2 regions of the Psychrobacter sp. M4 genome follow, and region 1 is predicted to be linked to the other one. Evidence: predicted binding sites of a transcription regulator. Region 1 holds the regulator's gene; the other holds the start of a gene.

Evidence for each region. Region 1 encodes PhoB, which activates phosphate uptake and scavenging genes when phosphate is short. Its sites were predicted from a motif close to TGTCATNAANCTGTCATAA; they were not measured.
Region 2: a site for PhoB is predicted at 4,299-4,317, ahead of ACR63N_RS03640 (porin). Genes of this name have one in related genera too.

The regions. Positions count from the first base shown of each region.
Region 1 covers NZ_CM146740.1:331,861-338,702, reverse strand. Annotated here, with positions in the region: gene ACR63N_RS01460 (M23 family metallopeptidase) at 1-90, shown strand, start outside; gene phoR (phosphate regulon sensor histidine kinase PhoR) at 347-1,474, opposite strand; gene phoB (phosphate regulon transcriptional regulator PhoB) at 1,530-2,234, opposite strand; gene dtd (D-aminoacyl-tRNA deacylase) at 2,348-2,803, opposite strand; gene asd (archaetidylserine decarboxylase) at 2,946-3,779, shown strand; gene ACR63N_RS01435 (HD domain-containing protein) at 3,786-4,448, opposite strand; gene pstS (phosphate ABC transporter substrate-binding protein PstS) at 4,707-5,849, shown strand; gene pstC (phosphate ABC transporter permease subunit PstC) at 5,919-6,842, shown strand, end outside.
Region 2 covers NZ_CM146740.1:841,778-848,619, reverse strand. Annotated here, with positions in the region: gene ACR63N_RS03655 (CTP synthase) at 1-1,291, opposite strand, end outside; partial or broken gene ACR63N_RS03650 (IS3 family transposase) at 1,482-2,324, opposite strand; gene ACR63N_RS03645 (transposase) at 2,309-2,824, opposite strand; gene ACR63N_RS03640 (porin) at 2,913-4,046, opposite strand; gene ACR63N_RS03635 (porin) at 4,415-5,533, opposite strand; gene ACR63N_RS03630 (porin) at 5,927-6,842, opposite strand, start outside.

The DNA of each region.
Region 1 (6,842 bases):
AAAGGCACACCGCCGCACGTGCATTATGGTATTTATATTAACGGGCAAGCGGTCAATCCCTATCCATTACTGATAAAACCTGACAGCTAATAGTTGATTCATAACTTGGCGAAGCAAAAATGGAGCGTGTCAGGTATAGCTAAGTCACTTTAAAAGTGTTACAACTTAGTGCTACTGATATTAATTTTGCGCAGCCTCTGGCTGCAATGACACAGCACGCAAGTAAAATTAATATCAGTAGCACGTGGCTAAATATGTCAGTTTTATTTGGGATTGACTATAGATTTACTTTTAGTCACTTCAAATTTAATCGCTTCACTTTAAAACCGATACAGCGCGATCTTTTTTATTTTGAACGGATGATAGCAGGATCTGGCTTAGTATGAGCAGTTGTATTGTTAGGCATAGAGCGAACATGAGCGCTTGGGAATACGGCACTAAATGTCGAACCTACGCCTTCTACCGATTCAATTTGTAAATTTGCGTTATATTGATACAAGACATGTTTTACAATCGCCAGTCCCAACCCTGTCCCTCCGGTAGCACGGCTACGACCACTATCGACGCGATAAAAACGCTCAGTTAAACGGGTAATATGCTGTTGGGCAATGCCAATCCCATCATCTGTGACTGCAAATCGGCAGCCCTCTAGAGTTTTTGTCCAACTGATGACGATATTGCCGCCTTTAGGGGTATATTTGATCGCATTAACAACCAGATTGGATAATGCGCTATTGAGATACATCTCTGAACCAAATAAACCAGCGTCCGTATCTATCTGCAAGCTAATCGTATGCCCATATTCTTGATTATAAACCTGTGCGTCATTATAGACATGGGTGAGCAGGCTGCTCATATCGATATAATGTAACTCATGGGTCTCTTCGATCTCGATGCGAGATAGCAGCAATAAGTCATTCACCACTCTATTCATCCGTGCGGTCTGCTGGGTCATCAGCTCAAAACCGCGCTGCCAATGCGGAGGCATGTCTGGCTGATCTGAGAAGTTTTCAAGGTAACCCATCAGCACCGTTAGAGGCGTGCGCAGCTCATGAGAGACATTGGCCACAAAGTCGCGGCGCATTTGCTCCAGATGCTGCAAACGGGTCACATCATAAATGATCAGCAGCTTTTCATCCCCAAAATGGGTGAGCTCACACTTTAAATAACGCTTTGGATCTCGCCATGAGGCGATATGCACGCCATCGTTAGGCGACGTTACATTCTGATAATACTTTCGGAATTCAGGTGCTGTAATGAAGTCAAAAATGCACTTACCCTGATCGTCTGGTTGCAATAATAATAGATCCTCGGCCGCCTGATTCCACCACTCCAAACCATCATCATCATTGAGCAAAATCACCGCATCACGTAGTGCTCGTAGCGCGCTTCTGATTTTTGTGAGTTGATCCGTTGTGCTTTGTTGAGAATCTTGGTTTTGCGTATCTTGCGAGTCAGTGTCTCTAGGCGTCATCGTGTTTATCCACCGTCTTTATAAGCAGCTCTAATATTAGAATGTTCAACAGACCCTACTCTTGCTCAACTAAATTAGAGAACCGATAGCCAGTACCACGAACCGTTTGGATCAAGGTATCACAGTCATATGGTCGCAACAGTTTACGTAAACGCCGAATATGGACATCAATCGTGCGATCTTCGATGTAAACATTACCGCCCCAGACCTGATCTAGCAACTGTGCTCGCGTATAAGCACGCTCCGGATGACTCATAAAAAACGCCAGCAATCGATACTCTGTCGGACCGATATTTATGAGCGTACCATCAGCGGTGACGCGCTGACTTTTAGGATCTAGGCTCAGCTTACCTACGTCGATCGTCTTCTCAGTACCAAGCGCACTGCTACGGCGCAATACCGCCTTTATCCGTGAAATCAGCTCACGGGTGGAGAAAGGTTTGGTCATATAGTCATCAGCGCCAGCATCAAGACCGTGAACCTTACTATCTTCCTCGCTTTTGGCGGTCAACATAATGACAGGGATCTCAGAGAGTAGCTCATCGCTTTTGAGCATACGGCAAAAATCAATGCCGCTTTTATCACCGGGTAACATCCAATCGAGCAAAATCAGTGCCGGACGATGATCAACGACTTGCTGATGCGCCTCTAAGACATCAGCCGCCTGCAAACTCTCAAATCCAGCCATCTCTAACGTCATCACCACCATCTCGCGAATCGCTGGCTCATCTTCGACAATTAAAATCTGTTCATTTTGCATATGACAGCCTTTCTTAAGATACAAAAAATAGTTGGCGTTCAAAAAGACGATAAGCACTCGCCAATGTTTGCTCATTAAACCGATTAATTATGACAGTTTGATGACATTTACATTTAAATTATTTCTAATAAAAAGTTCAGTGGTCCATCATTGATACTGGTTACTTGCATATCAGCCCCGAACTGACCGCTGGCAATCTTTGGATATTGCGATTTGGCATAGACTATCATATCAGCGAATAACGCTTGGGCGCTATCTGGCGCCATCGCTCCGCCAAAGTCAGGACGGCGACCTTTATCAGTCTTTGCCATTAACGTAAACTGCGGTATTAACAGTAACCCACCGCCAACTTGCTGGACGTTTTGATCCAATTTACCACGCTTCGCAGGGTCGCTATCATTCTCAAAAATACGATAGGTGAGAATTTTATCAATCATCCGCTGCGTACTTTGCAAGTTATCATCATGCCCCAGCCCAACATACGCCAGTATTCCATATTCAATTGAACCCACACAGTTGTTATCAACTTCCACATTAGCAGTGCTTACTCGCTGTATAAGTGCCTTCATTCACTAACCCTTTATTCATGATATTCGTAGCTTTGATCGATTATGATCACACGGGCAGACGTTGTCCATGATAAAATACAACCTCATATTTTTTCCGTCTTCATAGCCTATTTTCATTCTAAAAATATTTCGGTAGCCCACTATGACCTTATTTACCACCATACAACAATTTGTTCCCCAACAAAAACTAAGCAAAATTGCTGGACGCTTAGCCGCCAGTCGTCACCCTGTCGTCAAGCGCGCCTTTATCCGCAGTTTTGCCAAAGCTTATGGTGTCAGCCTAGACGAATATGAACGTCAGAGCTTTAATGCCTATGAGAGCTTTAATGACTTTTTTACCCGTGAGCTCAAAGACGAGGCACGGGCGATAGACCCAACCGCAAACGGCATTGTTAGTCCCGCTGACGGTATCATATCGCAGCTTGGACAAATTGATGACAGTAAGCTACTACAAGCTAAAGGTCGCCACTACGATATAGGACAACTACTTGCTGATAGCAGCGACGGTCATTATTTCGCTGATGGTAGCTTTGCAACCATCTATCTAGCGCCAAGCAATTATCACCGTGTGCATATGCCTTTTGCCGGTACGCTGACAAAGACTCGTTATGTGCCGGGTACGCTGTTTTCAGTCAACAACACTACCGCTGCCAACGTGCCTGATTTGTTTGCTCGCAACGAGCGTTTGGTTTGTCTGTTTGATACTCAGTATGGCAAAGCGGCGGTGGTCATGGTTGGTGCGATGATTGTCGCCGGTATCCAAAGTGTCGCTACTGGCAAAATTGTACGCACCGATGATATTCAAGAAGACGAGCACAATATGAAGCTCGAGAAAGGCGATGAGCTTGGGCGTTTTTATCTGGGTTCAACCGCTATCGTCATCTTGCCAAAAGAGGCAAAGGCAGATTGGTTAAATGGTTTACACGCAAATAGTGTGGTACAAATGGGTCAATTATTAGGCGTGGCTAAGGTCTAATAAAACTCAAGCATCAATCAGCCAGCCTTGCTTGGTCGCATAATCAATTTGGGTGACCAGCCACTGATGCACTGCAGGAAAAGTATCGGCAATAAACTCATGTGCCCCAGCTACTTGTGAACGTGTGATACCCAGCTCTATCCACGTCCTGCCCTCAGTGTTTAGATTCAACAAAAAAGGCAATAGCCGATCCACTACTTTTAGCAGTTGGGTCTCAGTGCTATTGCCAGTCTCTTGCTCCTCCCAGATTTTACTCAAGTTGCCAATCCCGTTACCCTGCTGGGCTTGCAGTCGTGCTATACCGTCACGCTCTTTGATGTGCGCATCACTGCGGGCGCGAGCATACAAAAACGTGTCACCCGCATCAATCTCTCCTAAATCATGCACCAGTGCCATTTTTAGCAATGTCTCATGATTCACGTCCAGCTCAAATAACTCCGCTATTGACCAGCACGCCATCGCTAAGTGCCATGAATGCTCGGCGGAATTCTCTACTCGCAGCGACTCACTACCGTTTTTAGTAATGTGGTTACGGCGATTGACATGCTTTAGGGCATCAAGCGCTAATAGAAACTCGGTCACCTCATGCATATTAATAGTGTTTGAAAGCGTTGATGAGCGAGCTGACGATATCGCAGACGACGAAGCTGATGACAAGGTTGATGACATAAGGTTCTCATTGCATAAATGATTGAAATAAAGCTCCGTCATTATACTAGGGTCTGTTCTCTTCTATTTAAATACCCTCACTATGATCAATCCTAAATAAAAAATACAGTCACTTTTGACATATTTTTATAAATATTTTTTATGTCATCAAACTGTCATATTTGCTTGTCACAATGGGCTCATTAACCACAGGGCATAGTTGCAGCGTTGTCATTGTTATTTATAAATGCCTGATAAAAAAAACTTTTAGGAGAAATAATGCGTCATTCATTAATAACGGTAGCCGTCGTTAGTGCCTTTACCTTAGCTGCTTGCAATCAAACGACTAGTAGCAACGATAATGAAACCATTGATAGCGCAGTATCAGCTAATACGGCAACGGCTGCTTCTGGTGATGCCAATTCGGCTGAAAACATATCCCTGAACATCACCGGAGCTGGCGCTTCTTTTCCACAGCCTGTCTATGCTAAATGGTCAGATGCCTATAACAAGGCAACAGGCGGTCAAGTGAATTATCAGTCAATCGGCTCATCCGGTGGTATCAAGCAAATCATCGCCAAAACGGTAGACTTTGGTGCATCTGACGCCCCTATGACTCCAGATGAGCTGAGTGAGGCAGGACTGATTCAGTTCCCAACCGTCATCGGCGGCGTCGTCCCTGTCGTCAATATCGAAGGTATTGAACCGGGTCAGTTGCAGCTAGATGGGGAGATGTTAGCAGATATCTACCTTGGCAAGATCAGCAACTGGAATGACCCTACCATCGCTGCTATGAATCCTGAGTTAACCCTTCCTGATGCCGCTATTACCACGGTATTTCGCTCAGACGGTTCGGGTACGACTTTTAATTTCACTGATTATCTGGCTAAAGTCTCCAGCGACTGGAAAGACAATGTTGGCGTGGATAAAACGGTGAAATGGCCAACTTCAGCAACGGGTGCGGGCGGCAAAGGCAACGAGGGCGTTTCAAGCTACGTAACACGTATGAATAACGCTATCGGTTATGTTGAATATGCATATGCCAAACAAAACGGTATGTCACACGTCGCCCTCAAAAACGCGGCAGGTAACGTGGTACAGCCCTCTGCTGAGACCTTCGCCGCCGCTGGTGACATCGATTGGTCACAGCAAGAAGGGTTTTATAAAATTATCACCAACTCCGAGACCGAGCAAGCATGGCCAATCGCTGCGGCTACCTTTATCTTAGTGCATAAGCAGCCTGAAGATGCGCAGCAAATCGCTGGTGTATTTAAATTCTTTGACTGGGCTTATGCTCAAGGGGATGACGACGCTATGGCGCTTGATTATGTACCTTTTTCTGATACTGCTGTGGATTTATTTAAAGCCAAATGGAATGAGGTCGTCGATAGCAAAGGGCAGCCTGTTTATAACCCTTCTTAGTCAGATTAACTAAAGCGCAGTTCTATTAAAACCATAACTTACTAGGCTAATTAGAGTATTGAGGCTTTTATGGCAGATCTAAAATCCCAATTGGCAAAGCATCGAATAGCCAAACAAAGACGCATTGATGCCGTTTTTGTCAATGCGACCAAAGCGTTTGCCATATTGGTTCTATTGGCGCTTGGCGGCATCATGCTCTCGTTAGTTGTGGGTGCATGGCCGAGTATCAGCGAATTTGGTCTTGGGTTTTATACCAGCAATAACTGGGATACAGTAGGCAATCAATACGGGGCACTAGCGCCCATTTACGGTACCCTCGTCACCTCAATGATCGCGATCTGCATTGCGGTACCCGTCAGCTTCGGTATTGCCATCTTCTTAACCGAATTATGCCCTGTTTTTTTGAAAAGGCCATTAGGTATTGCCATTGAGCTTTTGGCCGGCATCCCTTCTATCATTTACGGTATGTGGGGGTTATTTGTATTTGCACCGTTCTTTGGCGATCACATTCAACCTTGGTTTATTGAAAATATTGGGCCGCTACCTATCATCGGCAAGCTGTTTACTGGTGCGCCCATGGGGCTGGGTATGTTTACCGCCTCGTTAGTGCTGGCGATTATGATTATTCCCTTTATTGCCGCCACCATGCGCGATGTGTTCTCTGTAGTGCCTGACTTATTAAAAGAATCAGCTTATGGTATGGGCGCCACCACGTGGGAGGTGATGTTCAAAATTGTCCTTCCATATACCAAAGCAGGCGTGGTCGGTGGGGTGATTTTGGGTCTTGGTCGCGCATTGGGTGAGACTATGGCAGTGACCTTTTTGATTGGCAATGCCTTTAATATCAGCCCAAGTCTCTTTACTTCTGGCGTCACCATTACCTCAGCATTGGCCAATGAGTTTGCCGAGGCATCAAGTGAGTTGCACTTAGCGTCATTGCTGCATTTAGGGCTGATTCTGTTTGTGATTACCTTTATCGTGTTGTCTATCTCT
Region 2 (6,842 bases), 510 kb from region 1:
TACGAATTTGCAGCTCGCCGCGCTCGTCTAACCACTCCGTAATCAGACCAATAATAGGCTCGCTACTTTTACGATCAAACTCAGAAGAGTTGGCATCGATACCCAATACATTACGCGCGTATTCAATGACCGCAAGCTGCATACCCAAGCAAATACCTAGGTAGGGAACGTTATTCACACGGGCATAAGTAATCGCTTTAATTTTACCTAGCGTTCCGCGCTCACCAAAGCCGCCCGGTACTAAAACACCATCAGCTTGACTAAGCTGATCAAATAAAGCGTCATCACTCTCTAAATGTTCAGCATCAATATAGTTAATATTGACTGCCACCTTATGAGTGATACCGGCATGTAGCAAAGCTTCGTTAATCGATTTATAAGCATCAGGCAGCTCAACATATTTGCCGACCATGGCCACTGTGAGAGTGGACTCAGGATTGAGCTGCGCTTCTACCACCTTATCCCAGTCGCTCAAATCCGCTTCTGGTAAATCAAGACCAAAACGCTCACAAATAAGATCATCAAGATCCTGCTCATAGAGCGTACGCGGTATCTGATAAATGCTTTGAGCATCTTCACACATGATAACCGCGCGCTCCTCCACATTGGTAAATAAGGCAATCTTGCGGCGGTTGTCAGGTGAGATATGGTGATCTGAGCGACAAATTAAAATATCGGGCTGCAGACCAATTGAGCGCAGCTCTTTGACTGAGTGCTGAGTAGGCTTGGTTTTAGTCTCGCCGGCGCTAGCGATGTAAGGCACTAGAGTTAAATGCATAAGCATGGCTTTATTGCGACCCAGCTCAACCTGCATCTGACGCACTGCTTCCATGAAAGGTAGTGACTCGATATCACCAACAGTACCACCAATCTCAATAATGGCGATATCGTAGCCTTCACCGCTGGCTAATATTTTACTCTTAATCTCATCAGTGATATGTGGAATAACTTGTACGGTACCGCCAAGGTACTCACCACGGCGCTCTTTATTTAAGACGTTTTGATAAATACGGCCACTGGTAAAATTGTTGCTTTTACTCATCTTAGAGCGGCGCAAAAAGCGCTCATAATAGCCCAAATCCAAATCTGTCTCCGCTCCATCTTCGGTGACAAACACCTCTCCATGTTGAAACGGACTCATAGTACCTGGATCAACGTTGATGTACGGATCCATTTTCGTCATAGTCACGCTGACACCGCGTGCTTCTAAAATAGCAGCAAGAGAGGCTGCGGTAATACCTTTTCCTAGTGAGGACACTACCCCACCGGTCACAAATATAAACTTGGTCATAGTACTCTATCGGTAGTTGGTAAAGAAGGATTCTACTAAAAATATGCTATAAAATATAGAGCAAAACCTAAACTTACCTAAATTCTTAGGTCTTAGACGCCGTCTATAAGAGCTTTATTACAGTCATTATTGTCTATAAAAAAGCTTACCCTAAAGGTGAACTGACCCCCTAAACTTGGACAGTTTAAGTTTACATCAAGGACTGAGTTCTGTACTTTACAGGACTCAGTCCTTTTAGTTTAAGTTGAATTCTCTCATGATTATAGTAGTGGATATACTCATGAATCTGTTGCTCTAAATCCTCAATGGTATTCGGTTTCTCAATATAAATCGTCTCACATTTGAGCGTACCAAAGAACCCTTCCATCAATGCATTGTCTAAGCAATTACCCTTACGGCTCATACTTTGGTTAATATGATTCGCTCTAAGCGTACTTGCAAACGGTTTCATTTGATAGTGCCAGCCTTGATCTGAATGCAGGGTGAGCTCCTCTTTGCGCTTTGCAGGTATGTTTTTAACGGCACGCTCAAGCATCTGTTTGACTAAGTTATAGACGGGTCGTCTTGAAAGCTCGTAGCTGATGATCTCATTGTTGTAGCCATCGAGTATGGGTGATAGATACAACTTATCACTACCAACCTTAAATTCAGTAATGTCAGTAAACCATCTGCGATTAGGCGCACCTGCTCTGAACTTACGCTTGACCCTGTTCTTAGCTATAACGCCGCACTGTCCTTTGTAGGATCGATACCTTTGTCGTCTGATTCTGGCAGTCAGCTTAAGCTGTCCCATAAGCCTTGCAACCCGCTTATGGTTGACCTTTAGTCCTTCATTCTTAAGTGTCTGAGTGATTCGACGATAACCATATCGACCTTTATGCTGGTGGTAGATATCACGGATGCGCTGTTTCAAGGGAGCGTATTTGTCTTTATCCCAAAGACTCGCTCTATGATAGTAGAAACTACTCCTTGCAAGCTTTGCTATGGTGAGTAAGTCAGATAACACGTGCTGTTGTCTTAGTCCTTCGATGAGCCTTGCTTTTTGTCTGCTTGTTCCTCCGCTCTGAGCAAGGCATCGAGCTTTTTTAAATACGCATTCTCCGCTCGTAGATACTCGTTCTCACGTTTGAGCTCTGCTAGGGTCTTGTCCTCATCAGGTTTGTCTGTGATAGGAGAGGTCATAGGATTACTACCTTTATATTTAGAGGTGAGTCCAGACATACCGTAGTGTCGATAAGCGTTGTGCCAGTGGCTAATAAGCGCAGGTGAGCTGATAGTAAACCTAAGGGCAGTTTCAGACTGACTTAGTCCTTCTGATAACATCACAGCGAGCACTTTATACTTAAAGTCGCTACTGTATTTAGTCCTATCGACCTTAGGCTTGATAGCGTCTATGCCACCATGTTGATATTGCTCGACCCATTTGCTGACAAACCGCGGATTTACAGAAAACTTCTCACTGGTAGCATGTCCGCTATGTCCTTGCTTGTAGTATGCTATGACTTTGATCTTAAAGTCTAGATCGTAACGCATAAAATAACCCCCATAAATTGTGTCCAACTTATGGGGGGCAGTTCAAAGGATAAGCTTTTTTACATCTCTCTAATACCGCAATCCTTGTTTAAAAAAGATATTCTATACCAGCACCAGCAGCGAACACCTTAATATCGGCGACCGAATTGGTAGGATCAGTGGGGCTAGTATAATCTGCTGAGTTTTGACCAATATAAGCGTGACCGATGATATTATCTTTAAAGTTGTACTCGCCGCCAACTACTATCTGGTCAGAATCATTATTGCCGATACCGTTTAGATTCTCAGTATTATTGTATTGCACATAAATAAACGCTGGACGATTAAGGTTGTTCAAGCCAATCTTACCACTTAGTATTAGACCTTTTTCTTTATCAGAACCTGCAAAATCATAGTCCGCTTGCTGATATACCGCTCCTAAAGTTAAAGGGGTGGCTATGTTTATATATTTATCTACATCGACAGTGACTGCGCCGCGAAAAGCGTCGCCGCCATAGTTTATGCGACCTTCAGCATTGTCGTCAGTAATAAAATCTAAAGTTTCAATGCTACCACTAGCCTCGATATCTTTACTATAAGCAATAGCTGCCGTATAGCCCGTCCCTTGATCTAGCTTTAACGCTGCCCCGTAACCTTCTTCGCCATCCTCATTATCAAAACTTTCATCAGCTGCATACTGTAGTACCAACTGTAAATCTTTATATTCAGGAGCAATCCATAAAGCTGAGTTACTTGAGCGCGTATAATCAAGCATGTTTAGGGCAGAAACTCCACCATTATCATTAAGTGTTCTTTTCCCTAAATTATCCCAGTAAGCTCTATTAAGGATAGGATCGTACAAGTAGCTAAAAATAGAAGAGTTACGCCCAACACGCAGCTCACCATAGTTGTCGTTTTTTAAACCTAAATAAGTATCGCGGCTTTGTAAGGTTCCACTATCATCACCGTCAATATCGATACCGTACTCCAATCGATAAATGACATCAGTATCAGTGGTTATCGCTTCCGAACCTCGTAGGCCTATACGCGAAAAATTTGAGTTTATTTGTAATTCGTCTATATCAGAGTCATTAGGACTCTCAATATTACCTCGATCATCATAATCAGCTTCACCATTGACATAATCACTAGTCAAAAAGGCTTTACCGTATATCTCTGGAGCAGCCTCAGCCACTGGTACCAACAGAGTCATTACTGCTGTGGCTAAAAGTAATTTTTTCATAGTGAATCTCTACTTATGGTTTGGTTTTTTTGTAATTTGATTATCAAACAAGCCATTGTTGACAAATACTAATGGCAAATAATAGGATCAAGAGATCAAAAACTGATCTGTAGCTTTTGTAAAAAATTATCCTATGGATAATATTAGGTGTCTTAACTATAACTACATTACGAAAATCAACATCTGACTCTATAACCTATCAAGCTTGAGTATCGGCTACAAGAATATCAACTTTGAAATATTTTGCAATACTTATTTCAAACTGTCATTTACGGTTTTTTATTAATAGATTAAAACCCTGCTAGCAGGGTTTTATAAATATAAAACAGTTCTTATGATTCTGCTGCCAGAAGTTAATGTCTTAAGGTTTAAAATTTATATTCTAAACCGCCGCCTATGGCAATAACCTCTGACTCGCCATTAGCAGCAATTAACATCTCATTACCGTCTGCATCTCTACTAGATCCCAACACTCCTCGGACATTTTTAGCTTTATTGTAGCCTGCATAAGCATGAGCAATAATGTTGTCTTTAAAATAATACTCACCGCCGATAACGTATTGATCAGATTTAGCATCTCTAATACCCGCCAAGTCATTGCCTCGGTTATACTGTGCGTATACAGCGGCTGGACGAGAAAAGTTATCTAACTTTAGCTTGGCACTAACGATAAAGCCATCTTCAGTTATAGGTTGGTCGTCATAATCAGCTTCTTGGTATAGCAGTCCAAGGGTCACCGGCACGTCGGTTATATTAGCCATATCATAAGTGACAGTACCACGCAGGACTTCTCCTTCTATTTCAAGATTCTTATCAAAAGCAACGCTAGCAACAAGACCATCTTGATCATAAGTCACATAACCACCGTAGCCTTCGCTCTCTTCACTATCAGAGCCATCAAAATCTTCATCAGCCTTGTACATGACAAACATCTCAAGCGGTAGGGTTTCAAACTCAGGAGACGTCCAAAAAGCAGCGTTTGAAATACGTGGTATCGTCTCTGTCATATTAAGCGCCCGCACCTCTCTTTCTTGGTCAGATAGCGCATTTCTACCTAAGTTATCCCAGTAGCCTTTGGTGACAACGACGTTGTTAATCAAGTCAATTGGCGTCCAATACCTACCTAGTCTCAGCGTACCTAAATCCTTGTTACTCAAACCTAGATAGTTACTACGATTGGCTAAAGATACCTGCTCATTACCATCAAGACTTATCGCAAACTGGAGCTGATAGACCACATCGGTGTTCTCAGTTATCGCCTCCGAGCCCCGCATACCGATAAATGATTTATAAGTATTGATGCTATTGGCATCACCATCATAACTGCCATACTGTTCTGGATCTGGATTGTCTGCACTATCAGGTGTAAACTCTCCTTCAGCATAGTCAGCTACGACGAATAAGCGTCCAAAGAAGGTAGGATCAGCAGCAAAAGTTGTTGATGTACATGACATAGCTATCAAGGTCGCCAGTAAACTTTTTCTCATAAGACCAAGCTCCAAATTTTAGATCTTCATTTAGTAAATAATTAAACATTAGTAATGAGGTATCCAAAAAATACTTTGCAGATACGAAGAAGATGAATTAACAAATAAAACTAATATTTTGGTAAAAATAACAATATACAATACTATGAATATAAAATAATATATAAACGAATAAGAAATCAAGATTTAATTAAAAAAAATTCAGATTATATTTATATAATGAAGATAATCTAAATATAGATTTTCACATTTTACATATAATTAGATTATGTATTTTAATAACCTAGCTATTATTCTTTTTCTTAAAATACGTTAATTCAACAAAAAATCTCAACAAAAAAAACTCACCCCGAAGGATGAGTTTTTAGCATGATATCTACACTATGCTTTGAACTAGAATAAGTATTCTAAACCACCACCGATAGCCCATACATCAGCATCAGTAGCACCACGATCAGCTGAGTTGATACCAGCATAGGCATGAGCAATCATGTTGTCTTTGTACGAATATGTACCACCTACCACAACTTGGTCTGAGTCTAGATTGTCAATACCGCCAACGTTTTCAGTATTATCGTATTGAATATAAGCAGTAGCTGGACGAGCAAAATTATTTAATGCCATCTCGCCACTAATCACGAAAGCTTTTTCTTTTTCAGCGTCATTAAAGTCATAGTCTGCTTGCTGATACAGTCCAGCCAATACTACTGGATAAGCGGTGTATTTTCCTAGATCAATACTAGCAGTACCACGAATGATGTCGCCACCTGGTCCAAACTCAAGTTGCTCACCATCAGGGCCTTCAATAGGATCACCAGCAGCGTTTAGAGCACCTCTTACATCATTAAGGCTCATGTCTTTATCATAAGCGATACCGGCTGTGATACCCAAACCTTGGTCAAAAAATAACGAAGCGCCAAAACCACTGTCGCCATCATCGAAGCCCTCATCAGCGCCATACATTAAAGCTAGCTCTAATGGTAGATCTTGATATTTAGGTGCAATCCACACTACTGAATTATTGATACGTGTACCATCAGTTAGAGTAAGTGCTTCAGCAAGAGAGTCGCCTCCACCAAGACTGCTAGCCCCGATATTGTCCCAATAACCTTTGTTACGCGATACGTTATTGATATAGTCAACTACCGAATAGTTACGACCGGCACGGAATTCACCATAGTCTTTATTGACTAATCCTAGATAAGTATCACGAGCATTAAGCGTACCACGATCACCATCAACATCGATACTGTACTCTAACTGATAAATGACATCCGTATTACCAGTTAGTGCTTCAGAACCTTTAAGA